One region of the Paraburkholderia sp. EG287B genome, then DNA from elsewhere that is predicted to be linked to it. Evidence: riboswitches for the same ligand, from Rfam matches in the RefSeq annotation. Region 1 holds a riboswitch; each other region holds the start of a gene.
What was found. Region 1 has a riboswitch for manganese ahead of AB4Y40_RS17300 (sodium:calcium antiporter). Riboswitches for the same ligand answer to the same signal wherever they lie in the genome.

Region 1 (6,517 bases):
GGTGTCGCGAATTACGAACTGAAGAACGGCACGCAGAAGCCGGCCGGCCCGACGCAATCCCCGGGACCGTTGGGCTGCGGATGCAGGTTCGCGCATCCTGAGAAGGCAGCGGCGACCGTAGCGCACAGAGCAGCGCGCAACACATAAGAAAGCATGCGTGATTTCATGAATGAGATGGTGTGAGCCGACGTTGACTTGCCGCGATGCGCGGCTCGGGCGGGACGTTCCAGATGATGTCCGGCAACATGTCGCCGAACCTCTGGGGCCTGCGCGGCACCGAGGACCTCGGCAACGGCCTCTCGGCGATCTTCAAGCTCGAAAGCGGTTTCAACGTCGACAACGGCAAGCAGGGCCAGGGCGGCCGCCTGTTCGGCCGCACGGCCATGGTCGGCCTCAATTCGAGCACTGCGGGCAGCGTCACGCTCGGCCGCCAGTACGACCCGCTCATCGACCTGCTGCAGCCGCTCACCAACGACGGCGCATTCGGCTCCGCGTTCGCCACGCCCGGCGACATGGACAACTACGACAACAGCTACCGCACCAGCAACTCGATCAAGTATGCGAGCCCCAACTTCGGTGGCCTGCAGATGAGCGCGATGTACGCGTTCGGCGGCCAGCCGGGCAGCACCGGCGCGGGGCAGACGTGGGCCGTGGCGGCCGCATACAACCATGGTCCGTTCGGCTTCGGCGCGGGCTATTTCAAGGCCAACAGCAACGGCGGCACGGCCGCGACGTTCGACGGCCTGAATCCGAACAACGACGTCAACGTGGATTCCGCCGCCATTACGGGCGGCTTCGTCTCCGCGAATTCGCTGCAGATCATTCGCGCGGCCGGCGACTATACGTATGGGCCGGTGACGGCGGGCCTCGCGTACAGCAATGTCGAGTACGCGAACTACCAGAGCGCGTACGGCGCGAACAGCAACACGAAGTTCAACACGGGCCAGGCGTTCATCAACTATCAGGTCACGCCGGTCGCGCTCGTGGGCTTCGGCTACAACTACACCAAGGGGCACGGCAACGGCGTGGACGCGAGCTACAACCAGTTCAGCCTGGGCGGCGACTACTTCCTCTCGGAGCGCACCGATATCTACGCGCTCGCGGGCTACCAGAAGGCTTCGGGCAAGACGATCGACGCCGATACGGGCGAGTTCGTCAACGCGGTCGCCTCGTTCGGCGACTTCGGCAACGATGCAAGCAACGACGAGCAGGCGATGGTCATGGTCGGGCTGCGTCACAAGTTCTGATTCGCGTTGTGCGAGGCGCGCGCGGCGGGCACGCTGGAAATCGCTCGCCGCCATGAACTTCGGCTATAATCGCCCCCTGTCTTAGGGGAGTAGTCTGCAACGCCGGCTTTGGCGTTGCGCCGCCGTCAACATAATTGGTGCCCCTGCACCATGGCGCCGGCAGCCGTATTGCGGATCATTGCAGCGAATCGCTGCAATAGCGCGGCCTGACGAGACCTATGACGTTTTCCCTTTCACCCGGGCCGGGCGAAGGGATACGTCATGGTTTCGGTGCCCGGCTCGCACATCACGGCAATAACAATGACTCGTCTCGCCCCCCATCACCCCCTCATTTACGCCACGGGGCGTTCGTCATGATCTTGACGTTCGCCTTGCTCGTTGCCGCGGCCGGCATCATCTACCTGTCCTGCGAGACCTTCGTCAATAGCGTCGAGTGGCTCGGCCACAAGCTCAAGGTCACGCAAACCGCCACCGGCACGATCCTCGCCGCATTCGGCACCGCGCTGCCCGAGAGCGTGGTCACGCTCGTTGCCGTCGCTTTCGGCGGCGATCCCGCGCACAAGGAAATTGGCGTAGGCGCCGCGATTGGCGGGCCGCTCGCGCTCAGCACGATCGCCTATGCCGTGGTGGGCTTCGCGTTGCTTGCGACGGCGAAGCGCGTGGGCCGCGAGCGCGCGGCTACCGTCGACGTCAATACGCGCCGTCTGCGCCGCGACCAGCTCTGGTTCCTCGCGATCTTCGTCGCGAAGATCGCGCTCGGGCTCGTGGTGTTCAGCTTCAAGCCGATACTGGGGATCGCGTTTCTCTCGGCCTACGCGTTCTACTGCTGGAAGGAGCTTTCCGCTGAAGATAGCGGCGAGGTGGAAGCCGATCTCGAGCCGCTGAAGCTGCGCCCGCACGACGACAATCCGGCCATGGTGTGGATTCTGCTGCAGACGCTGGGCGCGCTCGCGGTGATCTTCGCGGCCTCGCATCTGTTCGTGCAGCAGATCGGCGCCGTGGGACCGTGGCTTGGCCTGAGCCCGCAGTTGACCGCCGTGTTGTTCAGCCCGATCGCCACCGAGCTGCCCGAGATCATGAACGCGATCATCTGGGTGCGCCAGGGCAAGGAGCGGCTGGCACTGGCGAACATCAGCGGCGCGATGATGATTCAGGCCACTATTCCCACGGCGTTCGGCCTCTTCTTCACGCCATGGCATCTCGGCACGCCTTCGATTCTCGCGGCCGTGACGACGATGGTCGCCATCCTGTTCCTGCAGTGGGCGTTTCGTGCGCCGAAGGTACGCAGCCGTCAGCTCACGCATGTCGGCTGGCTCTATGCGGTGTTCGCGGCGTTGCTGTTCGTGGTGTGACGCGGCCGGGCGCCAGGCTCAGGCTGCCGCGGCGGCCTGGGCGGTGCCCGCGTGGTGATGGAGCCAGCGGATCATGTCCGAATGCCTGACCACGCCGACCAGCCGCCGCGCATCGTCCATCACCGGAATGTCGTGGTAGGCGTGCTCGATGAAGATCGGTACCAGATGCGCGAGCGGCGTGGCCCGATGGACCGCGTGCACGCCGGCCGCCATCACGGCTTCCACCGTTTCTTCCACGCGCGCCGACTCGCGCAGCACCGCGCGGCGCAGCGAGTTCCAGATACGCTTGAGGCCAGCCGCCGGTGCGAGGTCGCCGAGCGCGTGATGCGTGACGACGCCGACCACGCGATCCATCGCATCGACCACGGGCAGCGTCGAAGCACCGTGGCGGCGGAACATCTCGTGCGCCGCCCGCGCGCCCATGGTCGCTGGCACGGCGGGACAGCCAATCGACATGATTTCCTCACAAGTTAGTTGTTCGAACGACTTTTGCGGAAAATCCAGCGGCTCGAGCAGATGTTGCGAGAGCGCGGCGAGCGGCGCGGCAGCGGCTTCCGGCGTGGGACGAAACGCTGCGCGCGGATAGCGGTGCCCGGTCAGCGCGTGGAAGGCGAGCGCCGCACTGAGCAACGCAAAGGACTGGAACACGATCGGCGCGAGCACGAAGTGAAAGCCGAGCGCATGAACAGCGGGGCCGCCGAGCACGGCGGTCAGCGCGACCGCGCCTGAAGGCGGATGCACGCAGCGGCACAGGAACATCGCGCAGATGGCAAGCGCCACCGCCACGGAAGCCGCGGCGACCGGCGACGCGATCCATTGCGCGCACGCCACGCCCACCAGCGCGGAGACGAAGTTGCCGCCGAGAATCGACCACGGTTGCGCAAGCGGGCTGTCCGACGCGCCGAACAGCAGCACCGCGGACGCGCCCATGGGCGCCACGAGCAGCGGGATGTCGCCCGCCGCGCCGAACATCACATGGGTTGCGAGTCCCGTGAACGCGATGCCGATCAACGCTCCGGCACAGCGCCGCCCCCGCTCGCGCCATTGCGGCGCGGCCGGGTTGGGCACGAAACTCGTCAACCATTCGATGAGCGCGATGCGGGACATAGCTGGGGCGGGCTGGTCGGTATGTCGGCCAGATTACCGACGCGCGCCGAATATCAACAATTGATATTTCTGTGCGTACATATAATTCATCCTGTATGCATGTTTGGATTCGCGGCGCGTGTTTTTTCTCGGCAATTCGGAATCGTTTGGTCTAGAATAACGACATGAAACCCGATACCCGTTCTGGCCCCGGCCGTCCACGCGAATTCGACGAGCAGGAAGCCGTGCAGAACGCGCTAGAGGTATTTCGCGCGCGCGGCTATGCGGCAACGTCGCTGCCCGACCTGATCGAAGGGACGCAACTCTCGCGCGGCAGCCTCTACAAGGCGTTCGGCGACAAGCACCAGCTCTTTCTCGCGGCGCTCGACTTCTACACCGAGCGCGGTATCGCTCGGCTCACGCGCAACCTGCGGCACGCCTCGGCGCGCACCGCGCTGCGCGAGGCGCTGCGTCATTACGTGCGTCTTTCCGCCGGCCTCGAAGGGCTTGCTGGCTGCCCGGTGACAGCCGCCGCCACCGAGTGTCTGCCCTTCGACGCCGAGGTGAAAGCCCGCGTCACGGACATGTTCACGCGCATGCAGGCGCTGCTCGCCGGCGCGATCCGGCGTGGCCAGGCCGCGGGCGAACTGGCCGCCGACCAGAATGCCGACGATCTCGCGCGCTTTCTGCTCTGCACGATCGAAGGCATGCGCGTGCTGGGCAAGACCGACGCCGGCGAGAATGCGATGGATGCAATCGCTGAAATCGCGCTCGGCGCCATCCGCTAGTTTTTTTTGCTTAATTAGGAACTGAATGATTCCATATGGAGGCCGCATGACGAACCTTTCGACTGTGGAAATGCCGCCCACGCGAGCGGGCGCGCGCACCTGGTGGGCGTTGACGGTGCTGCTGATGGGCACGCTGTTGCCGCCGCTCGACTTCTTCATCGTCAACGTCGCGCTGCCGTCGATGCAGGCCGACCTGCATGCCAGCGCCGACATCGCGCAGCTGGTGATTTCGGCCTATGCGGCGACCTACGCAATCTTTCTCATTACGGGCGGCCGGCTCGGCGACCTGTACGGACGGCGACGCATCTTCCTCGTAGGGATCCTCGCGTTCGCAGCGGCTTCGGCCGTGTGCGGGTTCGCCAGCTCGCCCGCTGCGCTGGTGACAGGACGCATCCTTCAGGGCGCCGCCGCGGCCGTCATGGCGCCTCAGGCGCTGGCGTCGATCCATGCGCTCTTTCCGGCGCACCAGAAGGGGCTTGCGCTCAGTCTCTTTGGTGCCGCCTATGGGATCGCAGCGGTCGCCGGCCAGGCGCTCGGCGGCGTGCTCGTTTCGGCCAACGTGTTCGGGCTCGGCTGGCGCAGCATCTTTCTCATCAACCTGCCTGTCGTGATGGCGGCCGCGCCCGCGGCGTACTGGCTCGTGCGTGAAAGCCGCTCGGACCACCCCGCGAAGCTCGATCCCGGCGGCATGGTCCTGCTCGCCATGGCGCTGGCTGCGCTCGTCGTGCCGCTGATCGAAGGCCGCGAGCGCGGCTGGCCGGTCTGGACGTGGGCGTTGCTGATTGGCGCCGCGCCCCTGTTCGCGATCTTCTGGCGCTACGAGGCGCGCGTCGCGTCCGCCGGGCGCGATGCGCTCGTGCCGCCCGTCATCTTCGCCGCGCCTGGTCTCGTGCGCGGGCTCGTTGCCACGCTCTTCTTCTATTCGCTCGCACCGTTCTTCATGATGTTCGCGATTTACGTACAGCGTGCGCTCGGGCTCGCACCGCTCGAAGTCGGCTTGCGTATTCTGCCACTGGGCGTCGGCTTTCTGGTCGGGCCGCTGCTCAATCCGCTGATCGCGCGACTTTTCGGGCATCGTTCGGCGGCTGCCGGCATGGCGATCGAGGGCTGCGGATTATTTTGGACTGCCATGCTTGTTCACGACGAACATCTGCACGCGCTGAACGCATCGCTCTTTCTGATCGGTTTCGGCCAGGGCGTGGCGCTGCCCGCGCTCGTCAGGCGCAATGTCGAATGTGTCGATCGACGCTGGTCCGGTCTTGCCGCCGGGCTCGTCAGCTCGTTCTTGCAGGTGAGTGCCGCGCTCGCCGTGGCGCTGCTCGGCGGCCTGTTTTTTGCGCTTGCCGGGCCGGATGCGAGCAGCGCGCAGGTGGCTCGCGCGTTCGCGACGACCGTTGCGATCATCGGCATGCTGCTTTTCGTTGCAGCGTTTCTCGCCGGCGGCCGCAATAATCCCGTGCCGCAATTGCGCAAACAACACGTATGAAATACGTGCTTCGATTGCGCCTGCGTGAAGCGATGGCCATGCATCGGGACGCGTGACTAACACGGCCTGTGCGCCATGCCGCTGTGACGGGAAAGCGGATCGTCGCTTTCTAAATTTGTTTTCATCTGGAGTGCGCCGCAACTTAAAGCATGCGTTCCGATTGGGCACCGATAATGCCTTCCAGTTTCAGCACTGCGAGGAACGCAACATGCAAAAGCCGATGTCGATCGAACTCGTCAACGAATACGGCCAACACGCGGTGTGCGTGAAGGTCAGCGGTCAAACCGCCCTGCTCGATGCGCCCGATGTGGATGGCCTGATCGAAGAACTCAGCAAGCTGCGCGCGCTCATGCAGCCAGCCGTACCCGAGCAACCTTTGCGCTCGCATCAGTATGTGCTCGAGATCGATCCGAGCTGGTACACGGAACGCAATCCGCTCTTCGACGGCACCGTGGTGTTTCTACGCCATACCGGCCTTGGCTGGGCGGGTTTCGCCATTCCTACCGAAAGCGTGCATCGGCTCAAGGCCGCACTCTCGGCCCACGAAGCCGCCGCGCA
Region 2 (6,517 bases), on a different contig from region 1:
CCGGGCGTGGAAGCGCCCGACTGCCTGCTGTGGGAAACGGGCGGCGCACTGCTCCTCACCGAAACCATCGCGCCGAACGACTTTCCCGTCGTGCTGTTCGGCGCGGGCCACGTGGGCGCAGCGCTCGTGCGCGTGCTCAGCACGCTGCCCTGCCGCGTGCTGTGGGTCGACGAGCGCGACGCCGCGTTTCCGACGCCCGAGGCGTTCGCGCTGCTGAACGCGCCCAACGTGGCGATCGACGCCAACGACGCGCCCGACGAAGCCGTCGACACGGCCCCGCCCGGCACGAGCTTCATCGTGATGACGCACGATCATTCGCGCGACCTCGATCTCGCCGAGCGCATCCTGCGCCGCGGCGACTTCGTGTTCTTCGGCATGATCGGCTCGCACACGAAGCGCAAGCAGTTCGAGCACCGGCTCGCCGCGCGCGGCATCGATCCCCTGCAGATCGCGCGCATGAACTGCCCGCTCGGCGTGGACGGCATCGTCGACAAGTCGCCCGAAGTCATCGCCGTGTCGGCCGCCGCGCAACTGCTGCAGGCGATCGAAGCGGCGAAGCGGGCGAGCGCGGCGCATGCCCCCGCCACCCATTCCGCGTGATGTCAAACACTGAAGAACCCGAAAGCTAATCGAACCGAACATGACGATCACGACCACCGCCAATACCGCCGCCAACGCAAAGGCGCTCGTCGAAAAGGCCGCCAATGCGCCGAAGGCCGAGCTGCACATCCATATCGAAGGCTCGCTCGAACCCGAGCTGATCTTCGCGCTCGCCCAGCGCAACAATGTCAAGCTCGCCTACGACTCGATCGACGCGCTGCGCGCCGCCTACGCGTTCACCGACCTGCAGTCGTTCCTCGACATCTACTACGCGGGCGCGAGCGTGCTGCTCTCGGAGCAGGACTTCTACGACATGACGATGGCGTACTGCGAGCGCGCGCTCGCCGACAACGTCGTGCACACCGAAATTTTCTTCGATCCGCAAACGCACACCGAACGCGGCGTGCCGATCGAAACCGTGGTCGCGGGCATCGACCGCGCGCTTGCCGACGCCGAAAAGCGCGGCCTCACGAGCAAGCTGATCCTGTGCTTCCTGCGCCACCTGAGCGAAGCCGATGCGCTCGCCACCTTTGAAGCCGCGCGCCCGCTGTTCGAGCGCTATGCGCGCCTGATCGGCGTGGGCCTCGACTCGTCGGAGCGCGGTCATCCGCCTTCGAAATTCGAGCGCGTGTTCGAGAAGGCGCGGGCGTTGGGGCTGAAGCTCGTCGCGCACGCAGGCGAGGAAGGCCCGCCCTCCTATATTTACGAAGCGCTCGACCTGCTCAAGGTCGACCGCGTCGATCACGGCGTGCGCAGCATCGAAGACGCGGCGCTCGTCACGCGTCTGGCCGACACGCGCGTGGCGCTCACGGTGTGCCCGCTCTCGAACACCAAGCTGTGCGTGTTCGACGACATGACGCAGCACACGCTCAAGGCCCTGCTCGACAAGGGCGTCGCAGTGACCGTCAATTCCGACGATCCCGCCTACTTCGGCGGCTACGTCAACGAGAACTACCGCGCCATCATCGAAGCGCTCGAGCTCGACGACGACGAGGTGTACACGATCCTGCGCAACGGCTTCGAGGCTTCGTTCGTGACGCCCGAAGAGCGCGCCGCGCTGATCGCGAAGCTCGACGCGAACTGGAGTCGCGCAACGGCTTAGGGCCTGCACCCAGGCGCTAACTAAAAACGCGGACTCGTCCGCACAGCAAGCCCCAGCCCGGGCTGTCACACGAATCCGGTCCAGCGCGCGAGCGCCGGACCGTGGGCCCTTGCGCGCCGCAATTTCAGGAGCGGCATGCGTGATGCGGGGCATGCATTGGACGATTACCTGAATTTATCGGAGACGAAGTTCCCATGACTCAATCGGCTTACCGCGCAAAACTGTTGACGTTCACCGGCGACCCTGCGCAATCGTCCGACGCCGCTGTCTTTGACGAAGACGGCGTCGTGATCGTCGAAGACGGCCACGTGGTCGCCTCGGGCGCGTGGTCCGCGCTCAAGTCGCGCGTCGATGAAAACGCGACGGTCCACAATCTGCGCGACAAGCTGATCGTGCCTGGCTTCATCGACACGCACATCCACTATCCGCAGACTGACATGATCGCCTCGCCCGCGCCGGGTCTGCTGCCGTGGCTGAACACGTACACGTTCCCGACCGAGCGCGGCTTCGAAAACGAAGCGGTGGCGCAGGACACGGCGCGCTTTTTCGTCGACGAGCTGCTCGCCTGCGGCACGACCACGGCGCTCGTGTACTGCACCGTGCACAAGCAGTCCGCCGACGCGCTCTTTACCGCGAGCGAAGCGAAGAACCTGCGCATGGTCGCGGGCAAGGTGCTGATGGACCGCCATTGCCCCGAGTTCCTGCGCGACACGCCGCAAACGGGCTACGACGACAGCGCCGAGTTGATCGAGCGCTGGCACAACCGCGGGCGCCAGATGTACGCGCTCACGCCGCGCTTCGCGCCCACTTCGACCGAGGCGCAGCTCGAAGCGTGCGGCGCGCTCGCGAAGGCGCATGGCGACATCTTCATCCAGAGCCACGTGGCCGAGAACCCGGACGAGGTGAAGTGGGTCAAGGAACTGTTCCCGGGCCATCGCAGCTACCTCGACGTGTACGATCACTACGGACTCCTGCGCAAGCGGGCCGTGTACGGCCACTGCATCTGGCTCGACGATGAAGACCGCCGCCGCATGGCAGATACGGGCACGGTCGCGGCGCACTGCCCGACCTCGAACCTGTTCCTCGGCAGCGGCCTGTTCGACTTCGACAAGGCCGGCGAATCGTCGATGCCGGTGACGCTCGCCACCGACGTGGGCGGCGGCACCTCGTTCTCCATGCTGCAAACCATGAACGAGGCGCACAAGGTCGCGCGCATGGGCGGCCACCACCTCACGGCCACGCGCATGTTCTGGCTGGCGACAGCGGGCGCGGCGCAGGCGCTCGATCTCGCCGACAAGATCGGCACGCTCGCGCCCGGCAGCGAAGCGGACTTCGTCGTGCTCGACGCGCAGGCCACGCCGCTGCTCGCGCGGCGCACGGCACGCGCCGAATCGTTGGAAGAATTGCTGTTCGCGCTCGCCCTGCTCGGCGACGACCGCGCCGTGTTCGAGACCTACGCGGCAGGCAAGCGCGTGCACAGCCGCGCCGGCACGCGCCGCTGAAAGCCCCGCCCAGCGCGGGGTTGCAGGCAAAAGCGCGATACTATGATCCGCGCTTCATTGGGGAGTAGCCGCCTCGCATCGCGCCGCAGCGCCGGTCTTCGGATCCGGGGCTTGCCGCGCGCGAATTCGCGGGGGCGTCCGTCAACAGACCTGGCTTGTACGGCCATGGCGGACGCGGCCTTTGTCCCGGGCCTGGCGAGACCGATGACCCATGTCCGCCGCAACAGGGCCCGGCGGTTCGTGGGTCGTCGCTCGCAGACACACGGCCCGAGGATCCATCAGAACGTGAACCAAGCCTTCCTGGTCTCGGCCGGCGCAGTCGCGCTCGCCGAAATCGGCGACAAGACGCAGTTGCTCTCGCTCGTGCTCGCGGCGCGCTACCGCAGACCGCTGCCGATCATCCTCGGCGTGCTCGTCGCGACGCTCGTCAATCACTCGGGCGCGGGCGCGCTCGGCACGTGGCTCGGCGCGTTCGTGACGCCTGGCGTCATGCGCTGGGCGCTCGCCGCCTCGTTCGTCGCCATGGGGCTCTGGATCCTCGTACCGGACAAGCTCGATGAAGGCGAGGCGAACGTGAACCGCTCGCAGCTCGGCGTGTTCGGCGCCACGGTGGTGACCTTCTTTCTAGCGGAAATGGGCGACAAAACGCAGATCGCGACCGTGGCGCTCGCCGCGCGCTTTCACGACTTCTTCGGCGTGGTGGCGGGCACGACGCTCGGCATGATGATCGCCAATGTGCCCGCGATCCTGCTCGGCGACCGCTTCGCCCACAAGCTGCCGACGAAACTCGTGCATGCCGTTGCGGCGGTGCTGTTCGTCGTACTCGGCGTGCTCGCGATTCTGGGCGTGGGGTTCTGACGTGCCGTCGCGCATGGCATAAAAAAACGCGCCGGACAGAAGTTCCGACGCGTCGCCTGGTGGGCGGGCACGACGATGCGTGCCTATTTCGCCGGCGCGTTCCCCGTCGCGGCCGCACTGCCCTGCCCCGCACCCGCCGGAGCCGCAGCTGTCTCGTTCGGCGCGCCGCCATTCTTGCCGACCGGAATCTTGACCTCCGTGACCGTGCCGTTGGCCAGCGGGAAATTCCCCAGCGCGCTCTGCACGAGAAAGGGCATCACGCGTACGAGCGAGGGATCGTCGCCCGAAGTGCGCGCCTGCACGTTATAGACCTCCTTGCCGCTCGCCTTTTCCGTGATGCGAATCGCGAGCGCATGCGAATACACGGGATAGCTCTGGTTCACGTAGGCGGGCTGATAAGGTCCCCATGCGCCCCACGGGTTCCACGGCCCCCAGTACGGGCCCGGCCAGGGGTTGTAGAACACGGGCTGCGCGACCGTCACCGTGTCGGTGCGGCTGCCGTAGGCGAGGCCCACGAGATAGCGCGCCTGCGGCTCGGCCACGAGGCGGAATGCGTGCATGGCGAGCCCGTTGGCGACGAACTGCTCGTAGGTGCTCTGCTCGATGCTCTGGTTCTGCTCGGGGCTGCGTTTGAACGCGAAGGTGCGCGTGGCGTCACTGCCGCCGTCCCATGCGGAGAAGGCGGTCACCTGGCTCGTCACGTAGGTCGTGCAGCCGGAGAGCGTGAGGGCGAGCGCCGCCAGCATCAGGAGGGCGCGGCGGGTCCATCTGTCGTGCATCATGGTCTTCTCGTAGCAGGGTTGCTTCAGTTGGAAAAGTGCAGTCGTGGGGGCCGCTCTCTCCGATACGATCTTTGCGCCGCGCTTATTCCGTGTCCGATCCGTGCGCATTCCACGCCGGTCGTGTCCTGTTTTGCGTTCAGCCAGCTGCGCGGCAGGGCCTGATCATACTGACTCGTGGCGCGGCGCGAAAGTTCGGCGACCGGGCCCCGACGGACAAAGCGGCCCGAGCCTTTGTACAATGGGGCGATCCGCCGCGCTCCCGCGACGGCAGGCAGCGCCCGGCGGGCGCACACGCCGCCGCGGCCGGCCCATTCGATCCACACCGATCGATCCACCCCGATCCGACACGCCCCTATCCAGACCATGTCCGATACCGCCACGCCCACCGTGATCCGCCGCGAAGACTACGCGCCGCCCGCGTTTCTGATCGATACCGTCGACCTCGAATTCGACCTCGTGCCCGAGCGCACGATCGTCAAGAGCACGTTGCGCGTGCGTCGCAATCCCGACGCGCAACCCACCTCGCACCTCGAACTCATGGGCGAGCAGCTCGAATTCATCGGCGCGGCGATCGACGGCAAGCCTTACGCGAATGTCCGCGCGCACGAACACGGGCTCACGATCGAGAACGTGCCCGAGGCCTTCGAGCTCACGCTCACCGGCGCGTGCGCGCCCGCCGCCAACACCACGCTCTCGGGCCTGTACGTGTCGAGCGGCAACTTCTTTACGCAGTGCGAGGCCGAAGGGTTTCGCCGCATCACCTGGTTCCTCGACCGGCCCGACGTGATGGCGACCTACACGGTCACGCTGCGCGCCGACAAGACCGCGTACCCGGTGCTGCTCTCGAACGGCAACCTGATCGCCGAAGGCGAGCTGCCCGATGGCCGTCACTATGCGAAATGGGAAGACCCGTTCCGCAAGCCGAGCTATCTGTTCGCGCTCGTGGCGGGCAAGCTCGTGGCGCTGGAAGAGCGCATCCAGAGCGGCTCGGGCAAGGAAAAGCTGCTGCAGGTCTGGGTCGAGCCGCACGATCTCGACAAGACGCGCCACGCGATGGACTCGCTCATCCACTCGATCCACTGGGACGAACAGCGCTTTGGCCTCGAACTCGATCTCGACCGCTTCATGATCGTCGCCGTGAGCGACTTCAACATGGGCGCGATGGAGAACAAGGGGCTCAACATCTTCAATACGAAGTACGTGCTCGCGAATCCGGAAACGGCCACCGATGTCGACTTCGCCAACATCGAGGCCGTGGTCGGCCACGAGTACTTCCACAACTGGACCGGCAACCGCGTGACCTGCCGCGACTGGTTCCAGCTGAGCCTGAAGGAAGGCCTCACGGTGTTCCGCGACCAGGAGTTCTCGGCGGCGATGTCGGGCGGCGACGAGAACGAGGCGGCGCGCGCGACCAAACGCATCGAAGACGTGCGCGTGCTGCGCCAGATGCAGTTCGCCGAAGACGCAGGCCCGATGGCACATCCGGTGCGCCCCGAGAGCTACGTCGAGATCAACAACTTCTACACGATGACCGTCTACGAAAAAGGCGCGGAAGTCGTGCGGATGTATCAGACGCTGCTCGGACGCGACGGCTTCCGCAAGGGCATGGACCTGTACTTCCAGCGCCACGACGGCCAGGCCGTGACCTGCAACGACTTCCGCGCCGCGATGGC
Region 3 (6,517 bases), on a different contig from region 1:
GGATCTCCCGCTGCTCGGCCAGATTGGTCTTTTCTTCACGAAGGCGGGTGCGTTCGTGTTCGGCTCGGGTCTGGCGATCGTGCCGTTTCTCTACGGCGGCGTCGTGACCGAGCACCACTGGCTCAACGACAAACAGTTCGTTGATGCGGTCGCCGTCGCGATGATTACGCCGGGGCCGGTTGTCATCACCGTAGGTTTCATCGGCTATCTGGTTGCGGGACTGGCCGGTGCCTGCGTTGCCGCGCTCGGAACGTTTCTGCCGTGCTACCTGTTCACTGTGTTGCCCGCACCGTACTTCAAGAAGTATGGGCGGCTGCCTGCTGTGAAGGCGGTTGTCGATGGCATTACGGCTGCTGCCGTAGGGGCAATTACCGGTTCGGTCGTCGTCATTGCCAGACGTTCGGTCATCGACTGGCCAACCGCGCTGATCGCACTCGCAGCCGTGCTGCTGCTGTGGCGCTTCAGGAAACTTCCAGAGCCCGTGATCGTCGTCGCAGCCGCCCTGATCGGCCTTGTGCTCTATCCGCTTCTCCATCTGTACGCCTGGTAACCCGCGTGCGGGACAACTGCGAGGAATGCATATGAAGTCGCGACGTACCTTTCTGCACGATACCGCCGCAGTCGGTGCAGGAATGATGCTGTCCCGGGCGCAAATGGTCCACGCGGCCAGCGTTCCCGGCTATGTCGACAGACTCGTCAATGCGGATGGCAAGTATGCGGCGGCGCCGCTGCCATTCGCCTATGACGCACTCGAACCGGCCATTGATGCCCGCACGGTTGAACTCCATTACAACTTTCACCACAAGCCAGCCGCCGCTGCGGCAAACAAGGCCGAAGAAGCGCTGGCCAAGGCGCGGGAAACGAACGATTTCGCGCTGGTGAAGTTTCATACGAAGGAGCTGGCCTTTCAGTTGTCGAGCCACATCCTCCACACCATCTACTGGACGAGCATATCGGGCAAGGGCGGCGAGCCGAAGGGCGATCTGGCAAAAGCGATCGACACCAACTTCGGCTCATACGAGAAGTTCAGGACCCAGCTCATGGCAGCGACGATTGCCACTGAAGCGTCAGGCTGGGGCGTCGTTGGATACCTGCCTGCGACCGGAAAGCTCATGATCCTCCAGTGCGAGAACCACCAGAAACTCACGGCGTGGGGCATCCAGCCGATCCTGGTTCTCGACGTTTTCGAGCATGCCTACTACCTGAAGTATCAGAACCGCCGCAATGAGTACGTCAACCAACTTTTCAGCATCATCAACTGGGATAACGCTGCAATGAGACTTCAAGCCGCGATGCCGTCACGCGCGACGGTGTGAATGCACGCGCCTGGCACGACGTCGAGGCGAATACGCGGGTACTGAAATGACTGCTGCCCGGGCGCCACTCTCAATCCTGCTTCCTCCGGCGGGCGTGGACCGGAGCGCGTGGCTGCTGCTCGTAGCACGGAGTCTGCGCGGGATCTGCGACGGCTTCGTTGCCGTACTGCTGCCCGCGTATCTGCTGTCGCTTGGTTTCGGGAAGCTCACGGTTGGCCTGATCGGCACCGCCACACTGCTGGGCTCTGCCGTCGCGACGATCGCTGTCGGCTTGATGAGTGGCCGTTACCCGCAGCGCGCGCTGCTGCTCTTCGCTGCGGCCCTGATGGCAGCAACCGGCCTGGCGTTTGGATTCCTGTCGTCACTTTGGCCGCTGCTCGTAGTGGCGTTTGTCGGCACGCTCAACCCGAGTTCGGGTGACGTCAGCCTGTTTCTGCCGCTTGAGCACACATGTCTCGCCGAATCCGCGCGGGGCGACGTCCGAACCGCGCTCTTCGCCCGCTACAGCCTCGCGGGTGGGCTTTCGGCTGCACTAGGCGCGCTGCTCGCCGGATTACCGGACTGGGTTGCAGTCCATTCCGGCTTTTCCGCACTCGTCGTCATGCGCGCGATGTTCATCGTCTACGCAATCACGGGCTTCGTCGTTTTCCTCCTGTATCTCCGGCTACCAAAGCGTACGGCGCACGCGGCAACTGCCCGGGCGCCGCTCGGCCCGTCGCGCGCGATCGTCACGCGGCTCGCGCTGCTGTTCAGCGTCGACGCGTTTGCGGGAGGTTTGCTCGTGAACTCGCTGCTCACGCTGTGGCTGATCCAGCGCTTTGGCCTTTCGCTCGCGTCAGCAGGACAGTTCTTTTTCTGGTCCGGGCTGCTCAGTGCAGGCTCGCAACTGGCCGCCGCACCGATTGCCCGCAGGATCGGCCTGCTCAACACGATGGTGTTCACACACATTCCGTCAAGCGCCTGCCTGATCGCCGCCGCCTTCACGCCGACGCTACCACTGACCCTGGTCCTTTTGCTTGTGCGCAGTGCGCTGTCGCAGCTCGATGTGCCGACCCGGAGTGCCTATGTAATGGCGGTGGTGACACCACCCGAACGACCGGCGGCAGCGAGCTTTACGGCGGTGCCGCGCAGCCTTGCGGCGGCGGTAGCGCCGACAATCGCCGGTGGGCTGCTGGGAGCCGGATGGCTCGGCGCACCACTGATAGCGTGTGGCGTGCTCAAGATTGCCTACGATCTCGCGGTGCTCGCCGCTTCCCGTCATATCAGGTTAGATAGAGGATCGTCGTGAATCGCACCAACGCACTCCGTCGCTTCGTCGCACGGCTCTTCGGCATGCTTTTCGCAATCTTGACTGTGGCCGGTAGCGTCGCTGGTTGCGTCGCACATGGAGCGGATGACGCAGTAACTGGCAATCTGCCACTGAAGCACGTCGAGGATGTTCCACTGCCTGGGCGAGTGTCACGATTCGATTATGAAAGCTATGACCCTGACAGGCATCTGCTGTTCATCGCTCACCTGGGTGACAGCGAAGTTGTGGTGTTCGATACAGTCGCGTCGCGCGTTGTTGCGCGCATACCGGGTATCTCCGCCGTGCATGGCGTGCTCGTGGTGCCGGAACTGTCCCGGGTGTATGCGTCCGCGACCGGCACAAACGAGGTTGTCGCAATCGACGAGCGCACGCTGAAAATAATTGCCCGGGTGCCCGGCGGCATCTATCCGGACGGCATGTCGTATGCGCCCGATGCGCGCAGGCTCTACGTCTCGGATGAGACGGGAGAAACCGAGACAGTAATTGATGTCCCGGGCAACCGGCGGATCGCGACGATACCGCTCGACGGGGAAGTGGGCAATTCGCAATACGATCCGGTTTCGCGACACATCTTTGTCAACGTGCAGACGAGGCGACAACTGGTGGAGATCGATCCGGCAGCCAATACGATTGTCTCCCGTACCGATCTGCCTGGCGCGAAAGGCAATCACGGACTGCTGATTGTCCCGGAACTACGCCTTGCGCTCATTGCCTGTGAGGACAACGCGCGCCTGCTGGTGCTCGACATGCGTTCGATGAAGGTTGTCTCGGCGTTCGATGTCGGCGGCGAGCCGGATGTCATCGCGTTCGATCCCGCATTGCACACGGTCTTCGTGGCTGGCGAGGCAGGCGTCGTGTCGATGTTCAGCGTCGACGCGTCCCGTGTGTCGAAGATTGGCGACGGGCGCGTGGGACCGAATGCACACGTTGTCAGTCTCGATGCGGCGACGCACCGGTCGTACTTTCCGCTGAAGGACGTCGGCGGGCATCCCGTCCTGCGGATCATGGCACCGCGATAGGGGCGCGCCTGGTCAGTCCTGTTTCGACGCTTGCGGCGCTTCACGTGTCAGCTTTGACTGCCGCCGGGATTTTTCATTGAGGATCTGATGACGCCTGTGGTCCGTCATTTTTTTCCAGCTGCGGGCTTCCTCTCGCGTCCGGTAGCAGCCGGTGCAGAGCCCGGTCTTGCCATCGAACGCGCACAGGTCGATGCAGGGAGATTTGACTGCCATGGCTCAGGCTACGGCCCGATTGGGATTCACTTCGACCGTCACATGCGACAGTCCCTTGAACCGCTTGAGCGCCGCGTGATAGAAACCCGGGTTGCGCTGTGCTTCACCTGTGGCGACCGAAACGACAGCGCTCATGTGCCCTGGGCCTACGCGCCACACATGCAGGTCAAGCACGGTGTCGCCGTTGTCTTCGATGACGTGGCGGACGTTCTCGGCCATGCGGCGGTCCGTGTTCACGTCGAGCAGGATGCCACCCGTATCGCGCATGAGACCCCACGACCAGTTTGCGATGACGAGCGCGCCAACTATGCCTGCAAGCGGGTCCATCCAGACCCAGCCAAACGCGCGGGCCAGCAACAGGCCGATGATGGCCAGCACGGAAACTGCAGCGTCTGCAATCACGTGAATGTAGGCTGAGCGGATGTTGTGGTCGCGGTTCGCGGCAGCCTGCGCGTCGTCGTGATCGTGCTCGTGTTCTTCGAACTCGATTGAATGCTCGTCATCAGGCAGGCGGACGACGGCCTTGAAGGCATGCGGCTCGGGAATGTCGTCCTTCGACTCGAGATAGCCGCCGCGATCGATAAATGCGAAGGTTTGCTGCGCCCCATCGGGGCGGATTGTCGTCACTGAAACAGCATCGGCGCCAAGATTCGAAGCAGCCGTTTCCGGCTTGATACGGAAGACGGGCGGCACGCCATCTTCGAAGATCGAAACGGCAAAGACGCCGGCGCTACCGAAGATGCGTTGCACCTCTTCTTCGTGGCCGTGGTCGCCTTCATGCCCATGCGCGTGGCCATGAGCGTGCCCGTGACTATGTCCGTGGCTGTGCCCGTGATGGTCGCCGCTCAGCAGCCAGACGCTCGCCAGATTGACCAGCAGGCCAAGCACCGCGATGGGGATCGCCTGGCCGAAGTGGATCGGCACCGGCGAGAGAAAGCGCGAAACGGCCTCGTACCCAATCAGCAGCGCAATCATCGCGAGCACGATGGCGCTGGTAAAGCCTGCGAGGTCTCCGAGCTTGCCGGTCCCGAATACGAAGCGCGGGTCGGCCGCGTGCCGGCGTGCGTAGGTATACGCCAAAGCAGCGATCAGCATTGCGCCGGCGTGCGTCGACATGTGGAGTCCATCGGCGACGAGTGCGAGCGAGCCAAAAAGACTGCCGCCGACAATTTCGGCCACCATCATCGCGCTGCACAGCGCGATCACCATCCAGGTTCTGCGCTCGTTCTCTTCGTGGGCTGCGCCCAGAAAGATGTGATCGTGTCCCGCCCCGAAAGCGGCGTTCTCGAATTGACTCATGTTTCTCTCACTTGAAGTAGCTGTGCACTACCTCGATCAGTTGCTCGGTGCCGCTGCCGTGCTCGTCGTCGTGCGGCTCTGCGTCGACGAGGTGCGTACGGATATGGTCTTCAAGAACCACCGCGAGCAGGCCGTTCATTGCGCCACGGCTACTCGTAATGAGCTGCAGCACGTCCATGCAACCGCGCTCTTCCTCGAGCGCACGCTCGATGGCCTCGACCTGTCCCTTGATGCGGCGTACCCGGTTGAGCAGTTTCTGTTTTTCGCGAATCGTATGGCTCATGCTCCGCCTCCAGTTATAGCGTAGGGGGGTATATTAGCAAAATAGGGTGGAGGGGTATACTAAAATATCCTTGCAGGAGCCGGCGCGATGCTTTTATAATCGCGCCACTCTTCGGGGAGTAGCCGCTCCAGGCGCGATGTCTGGAGGCGCACGTCAACATACTTGTCCGCTAACTGGCGACATGGCGTGTGCAGCGCAAGCCTGGCAAGACCGATGACGTGCATCCCTACCTGGCCGGGTCGCGGGGGTGTGTGTCATCGCGTGTTGACTGCGCGGCCCGGAACAACAAACCCAATGGAATCCTTCCTCGTATCGACCAGCGTGGTCGCACTCGCTGAAATCGGCGACAAGACGCAACTCCTCTCCCTCGTTCTCGCTGCCCGTTATCGCAAGCCCATTCCGATCGTGCTCGGCGTCTTCGTGGCGACGCTGGTCAATCACGGATTTTCGGGCGCGCTGGGAGCGTGGCTCGCAAACGTCATCAATCCCCATGTCATGAACTGGGCCGTTGTCGCGTCGTTCGCGCTGATGGCCATCTGGATTCTGATTCCTGACAAGCTTGACGAGGCCGATGCCGTTACGAAGGGGCACATGGGCGTGTTCGGTACGACCGTGGTGACGTTTTTTCTAGCGGAAATGGGCGACAAGACGCAGGTGGTGACGGTTGCCCTCGCGGCCCGCTTTCACGAATTTTTTTGGGTCGTTGCAGGAACGACACTGGGCATGATGCTCGCCAACGTCCCGGTCATTTACCTTGGGCACAAGTTTGCCGACCGGTTACCGACCAAGGCTGTACACGTGGTGGCCGCCATAATTTTTGTGGTTCTGGGGGGCTTTGCACTCAGAACGGCGCTGTATCCCGAGGCACATCCGCTGTTCTAAGCGGCCGGAGCGCATGTCCTGACGAGGACTGCACATTCGCTGTTGAGTGACCGCTTCCGAAGGACATTTTGTCGTTCGAGCGGCACATCATTGGATAGGATGGATGTCCGAATCTGGCCGCAGGACTAAACCGCTCGCGCGGTAGGGGCTCCGGTCCGACGCTGGAGGGCAGGGAGAGGCCGGTTACGCGGTTTTA

Region 2: linked by a shared signal. The riboswitch ahead of AB4Y40_RS05270 (TMEM165/GDT1 family protein) and the one ahead of AB4Y40_RS17300 (sodium:calcium antiporter) in region 1 are both predicted to bind manganese.
Region 3: linked by a shared signal. The riboswitch ahead of AB4Y40_RS34420 (TMEM165/GDT1 family protein) and the one ahead of AB4Y40_RS17300 (sodium:calcium antiporter) in region 1 are both predicted to bind manganese.

Annotation. Positions count from the first base shown of each region.
Region 1 covers NZ_JBFRCG010000009.1:29,717-36,233, reverse strand. The annotation lists gene AB4Y40_RS17305 (porin) at 204-1,247, shown strand; yybP-ykoY riboswitch at 1,320-1,423, shown strand; gene AB4Y40_RS17300 (sodium:calcium antiporter) at 1,601-2,599, shown strand; gene AB4Y40_RS17295 (HPP family protein) at 2,618-3,706, opposite strand; gene AB4Y40_RS17290 (TetR/AcrR family transcriptional regulator) at 3,871-4,473, shown strand; gene AB4Y40_RS17285 (MFS transporter) at 4,520-5,959, shown strand; gene AB4Y40_RS17280 (hypothetical protein) at 6,168-6,517, shown strand, end outside.
Region 2 covers NZ_JBFRCG010000002.1:554,509-561,025, forward strand. The annotation lists gene xdhC (xanthine dehydrogenase accessory protein XdhC) at 1-600, shown strand, start outside; gene AB4Y40_RS05260 (adenosine deaminase) at 641-1,702, shown strand; gene guaD (guanine deaminase) at 1,897-3,204, shown strand; yybP-ykoY riboswitch at 3,242-3,435, shown strand; gene AB4Y40_RS05270 (TMEM165/GDT1 family protein) at 3,490-4,062, shown strand; gene AB4Y40_RS05275 (DUF4136 domain-containing protein) at 4,146-4,844, opposite strand; gene pepN (aminopeptidase N) at 5,208-6,517, shown strand, end outside.
Region 3 covers NZ_JBFRCG010000023.1:51,464-57,980, forward strand. The annotation lists gene AB4Y40_RS34385 (chromate transporter) at 1-550, shown strand, start outside; gene AB4Y40_RS34390 (superoxide dismutase) at 582-1,316, shown strand; gene AB4Y40_RS34395 (MFS transporter) at 1,363-2,604, shown strand; gene AB4Y40_RS34400 (hypothetical protein) at 2,649-3,644, shown strand; gene AB4Y40_RS34405 (DUF1289 domain-containing protein) at 3,657-3,857, opposite strand; gene dmeF (CDF family Co(II)/Ni(II) efflux transporter DmeF) at 3,861-5,156, opposite strand; gene AB4Y40_RS34415 (metal/formaldehyde-sensitive transcriptional repressor) at 5,164-5,439, opposite strand; yybP-ykoY riboswitch at 5,541-5,716, shown strand; gene AB4Y40_RS34420 (TMEM165/GDT1 family protein) at 5,734-6,321, shown strand.